Regions from separate parts of the Noviherbaspirillum sp. FW303-A3 genome, predicted to be linked through region 1. Evidence: riboswitches for the same ligand, from Rfam matches in the RefSeq annotation. Region 1 holds a riboswitch; the other holds the start of a gene.

Region 1 (2,391 bases):
GCGTGCCGACCGGCTGCAAGGCCTTTTCGACATTCAGCAGGCCGCGGCCGTAGACGGTATCGATGCCGGGCGCGCCGAGGTCGGTTGCGGTGACGAAGAGGATGGTCGCAACCTGGTCGGCGCGCAGCTCCGGCCACATCTGCCTGAGCAGCGCCGCCGCGCCGCTGACCATGGGCGCCGCCATCGAGGTGCCGCTCTTGGTCACGTAATGGTCGTCCGGATAGGCCGACGCGATGCCGGTTCCCGGCGCAACGAGATACCAGGCCGCCGCGTCGCCTGCCCGGTTGGAGAAGGAAGCGATGCGGTTGAGGCTGTCGACCGCGCCGACTGCAATGATCTGGTTGTTCGCCCACGACTCCTTCGCGAAATTCGCCGGCCAGCCCGGATTGGCGCCCCCGCTGTTGCCCGCCGAGGCGACAAGCAGCATGCCGGCGCGTACCGCATCCTGCGTTGCCCGGGCGTCGTAAGTGGTGCTGCTGCTGACACTCATGCTGGCGATGGATGCCTTGCCAATGACATGGCGCAGGCCGCGGTCGAGCGCGATCGTGGATCCGGAGCCGCTGTCGGGGAAGACCTTGACCGGAAGGAGCGATGCCTCGTAGGCGACGCCGAAGACGCCCTTGCCATCCCTGCCCGCGCCGGCAATGCCAGCCACATGGGTGCCGTGCCCGGAGCGGTCGGTCACGTCCGTGCCGCCGGTGACGGCGTTGTATCCAGGGAGGAGTTTGCCGGCTTTGGCGAACTCGCGATGCCCGGCATCGATGCCCGTGTCGAGCAGGCCGATGGTCACACCCAGTCCCGTCACGCCTTGCGCATGTGCGGCATCGGCGCGGATGCGGCCGAGGATGGACGTGGAATTGATGCGTTCGGAATCGATGGAACCGGAGGTCTGGCTGGACTGGATGACGCCGGATACCGCTGGAAAACCCTCCCCGCGCGCCGGTGCGGCGAACGCCGCAAGCACAGCCAGTGCAAGCGCACCGGACGGGAATGGATTGTCGTACAACATGTGTCGCCTTTCTCCGGCAGATCCGACGGAAAAAGGGCGGCGCTGCGCCCGCGGCGGCCCCGCTGACTTGCTGCGCCCGCAGCGAAGTCCGGAAGCTTTGCGTCACCGCCTCTCGGCGGTTTTGCCCTTACGTCATATTTCCATTGTGCATCGTGATTTCGGAAATGCAAATGAAAACGCAGGGACGGATGCATCGCGAAGTCGTCGCTCGACAACAGCATGCCAAGGCGACAACCTGGCGATTCAGAAAAGTAAAGAAAAAGAAAAGACGGATTGCCAATCCTATTCGCGGATGCGATGCACGCGCCCATCATCCGGCGCGCGTTCTTCCAGCCATTCGCGCCAGACGGCAAGGAGCACGGCAACGATCACCGGACCGACGAACATGCCGACCAGGCCAAATGCCCCCAGGCCGCCGAGCACGCCGAACAGCACCAGCAGGAAGGGTATCTGGGCGGCGCTGCTGATCACCAGCGGACGGATGAGGTTATCCACCCAGCTCACCACCAGCGCGCCCCACAACAGCAACCCGATGCCGGCCAGCGTGTCGCCGGTCATCAGCAGCCACAGGCCGAGCGCCCCCCAGATGACAGGCGCGCCGAAGGGAATCAGCGCCACCAGTGCCGTGAACGCGCCCAGCAGCGCCGGCGCGTGGATGCCGGCGCCCCAGTAGCCGAGGCCGGCAAGCGTGCCCTGCGCCAGCGCCGTCAGCACCAGTCCGTACAGCACCGCCTTGGTAGTTGCGCCGATTGCATCCAGGTAGCCTTGCGCGCGCCCCCCGACAAAGCGGCGCAGCACACGGCGCACCTGGCCCAGCAGGTTCTCCCCGTCGCGGTACACGAACAGCACCGTCAGCACCGCCAGTCCCATCTTGGCAGCATTGCGGCCTACACCGCCGATCAGCTCCGCGACCTGTCCGAACCAGTTCTGCGCCAGTTGCAGCGCTTCCGTCCTTAAGGCAGCGGGATCGCCGGCAATGCGGTCGAAAATCTGCTGCAGCCGCTCCCCTATCCAGGGAATGTCCTTGATGATCGAGGGCAGGCGTTGCGGACCTTCGTTGATATAGCCGGATACCGCCTGGTAGGCGAGCACGAATTCATTCTGCAGCAGCCCGATCAGGCCGAGCAGCGGCAGGACGAATGCGGCGGTCAGGAGCAGCGTCATCAGCAGGGCGCTCGTGGTCGCCGCACCGCGCATGCCACGCCGCAGGCGCGCATAGATCGGCCAGGTTGCATAGGCGAGAATCAGCGCCCACACTACCGGCACGATGAACCAGCGCAAGGTCATGTAGGAAAGGACGAACAGCCCGCCCAGCAGCAGCCAGAGCAGGATCGCGCGTGTTCCGGCGGTCGATTCGCGTGGAGTCATGTTGTTGTCGTGGT
Region 2 (2,391 bases), 890 kb from region 1:
GACGCGGAATCGCACGAAAACCTCGGACTGGCGCTCAAGCGCGCGGGTCGGCCGGATGAGGCGGAAGATTGCTTCAGGCGGGCGATCAAGTTCAATCCAGTCTCCGCAAGCGCCCACGTCAATCTCGGCAACCTCTTGAAGGAAACAGGACGCCAGACGGAGGCCGAAGCGGCATATCGCCAGGCACTCGCATTGCAACCTGACCTTGCCGATGCGCTGCCTCAGGGTTCGTCGCCGGATGTCGCCGCGTAGAACTTCCTCACGTCCCGCACATAGCGCCGCGTCTCGTTGAAAGGCGGCACGCCATTGTATTTGCGCACGTTGCCGGGGCCGGAGTTGTAGGCGGCAAGCACCTCGTCGAACGTCGCATGGGTACGCATCAGGTACTTCAGGTAGGCGGTGCCGGCGTGGATATTCGTCTGCGGATCGTACAGCGAATGCGCGTTGACGATACCGACGAACTTCGCCGTTCCCGGGGTGACCTGCATCAGCCCGCGCGCATTCCTCTTCGAGCGTGCCTTCGGGTTGTACCCGGACTCCTTCTGGATGACCGCATGGATCAGGCTGGACGGCACGCCGTGCCGCAGCGATGCATTGACGACCATGTGATGGTAAGGCTTGGCATCGCAGGAATGGCAGGTGGCATTGTCGACGATATCCTGGATCGATTCGCTGTAATCCGGCATGGGCAGCAGCGGCCGCGGCGATGCGCCGCGCGCCGCCTTGCGGAAGGATCGCGGTTCGATACCGAACGTCCCCCACTCGGCGAGCACGTCCTGCGCCCGCACGCGTTTCTTGCGCGCCGACTCTTGCGCGGCCTGGGCCGCAACGGCCTGCTGTTCGCTTTCTTCCACCGAGACCGGTGCGAGGGGAAAGGGTCCTGCACATGCGGCAAGCAATGCCGCGAAAAAGAGGGCGATCAACATGTTCACCGCCCTTGCTGTCACTGCCGCACGCGCTGCTGTGGAATCGGTAGCGTTCCACCGCACGGATGCATCGTTGCTGCACATGGTTCCTCCGCTCGCGGCACGCAGATGTGCCGCATGGCCTGGCATGCATTCGCGACGATCTCAAGCAACGGAGAGATGTTGCGGGAGTGAAGAGAGCTGGAGGGCGGCAGGATGCGAGCGGAACGGTATCCACTCGGCAGCCCTGCTGTCATAGACGTGTGCCCTTAGACCAGAAGCTTTGCGTCCCCGCCTTTCGACGGGTTTGCCCTTATCGGAATGTTTGCTGCCGGAACCAGCATACGCCAATCGTTTCCCATTAGAAAACGACTGAAGCATCTTGATACAACTGCGAGGCAATTGCGCCACGAAACGATAGCGGCTTGACACGATCTACTGACACAACGGCAATGCGCCCGGGCCGGATTGACTTGGTGATGCCCGGGGGTGATACTAAATTGACATATCCAGGAGAAACTGTGGTCAAACGAATCGCCATCAATACCGGCGGGGGCGATGCGCCCGGCCTCAATGCTGTCATCCGTGCAACGGTGCTCGCCGCCATCAACCGCGGCTGGGAATGCTATGGCATCCGCGACGGCTTCAACGGCATCCTCAATCCGGATCGCTATGCCGACGGCGGCGTGTTCCGCCTGACGCGGGACGGCGTGCGCGGCATCGCGCACCTGGGCGGCACCATCCTCGGCACGACCAACAAGGGCAATCCCCTGCACTATCCGGTGAAGATGCCGGACGGCACGACGAAGGATACGGACCGGTCGGACGAGGTCCTGGCCTACTTCGCAAAGGAAAAACTCGATGCGCTGGTGGCCATCGGCGGCGACGGATCGCTGACGATCGCGCATGCGCTGCACAAGAAGGGCCTGACCGTGGTCGGCGTGCCCAAGACCATCGACAACGATCTCGACAAGACCTTCACCACCTTCGGCTTCGATACGGCCGTGGCGTTTGCCACCGATTGCCTGGACCGCCTGCACAGCACGGCGGAGAGTCACCAGCGCGTGATGGTGGTGGAGGTGATGGGGCGTTATGCGGGATGGATTGCCTTGCATGCCGGCATCTCCGGCGGCGCGCACAGTATCCTGATCCCGGAAATTCCGTTCGACATCGAGAAGGTCGCGGAGAAGGTCCGCTGGCGCGACGGGCTCGGCCGCATGTACTCGATAGTCGTCGTCGCCGAAGGCGCGGCGCCGCTGGAAGGCGGACGGGAAGTCGCCGAAGCAGCCGGCACCGGACATGCCGAGCGCCTGGGCGGCATCGGCGAGCGCGTTGCCAAGGCCTTGCAGGAGCGCACCGGCAAGGATGCGCGCGTGGTGGTGCTCGGCCACCTGCTGCGCGGCGGCAGCCCGACCTCCTTCGACCGGCTAGCGGCGCTGCGCTTCGGCGCGGCAGCCGTGCGCGCGCTGGAACAGGACATGTCGGG

The links. Region 1 has a riboswitch for cyclic di-GMP ahead of AC3WOY_RS15630 (S8 family peptidase). Riboswitches for the same ligand answer to the same signal wherever they lie in the genome.
Region 2: it holds a riboswitch for cyclic di-GMP, as region 1 does, so the genes downstream of both, AC3WOY_RS11490 (lytic transglycosylase domain-containing protein) here and AC3WOY_RS15630 (S8 family peptidase) in region 1, are expected to answer to the same signal.

The regions. Positions count from the first base shown of each region.
Region 1 is NZ_JBYTAZ010000001.1:3,238,092-3,240,482, reverse strand. Features, by position in the region: gene AC3WOY_RS15630 (S8 family peptidase) at 1-1,009, opposite strand, end outside; cyclic di-GMP riboswitch class I at 1,059-1,145, opposite strand; gene AC3WOY_RS15625 (AI-2E family transporter) at 1,292-2,377, opposite strand.
Region 2 is NZ_JBYTAZ010000001.1:2,352,277-2,354,667, forward strand. Features, by position in the region: gene AC3WOY_RS11485 (tetratricopeptide repeat protein) at 1-252, shown strand, start outside; gene AC3WOY_RS11490 (lytic transglycosylase domain-containing protein) at 222-926, opposite strand; cyclic di-GMP riboswitch class I at 1,143-1,227, opposite strand; gene AC3WOY_RS11495 (6-phosphofructokinase) at 1,427-2,391, shown strand, end outside.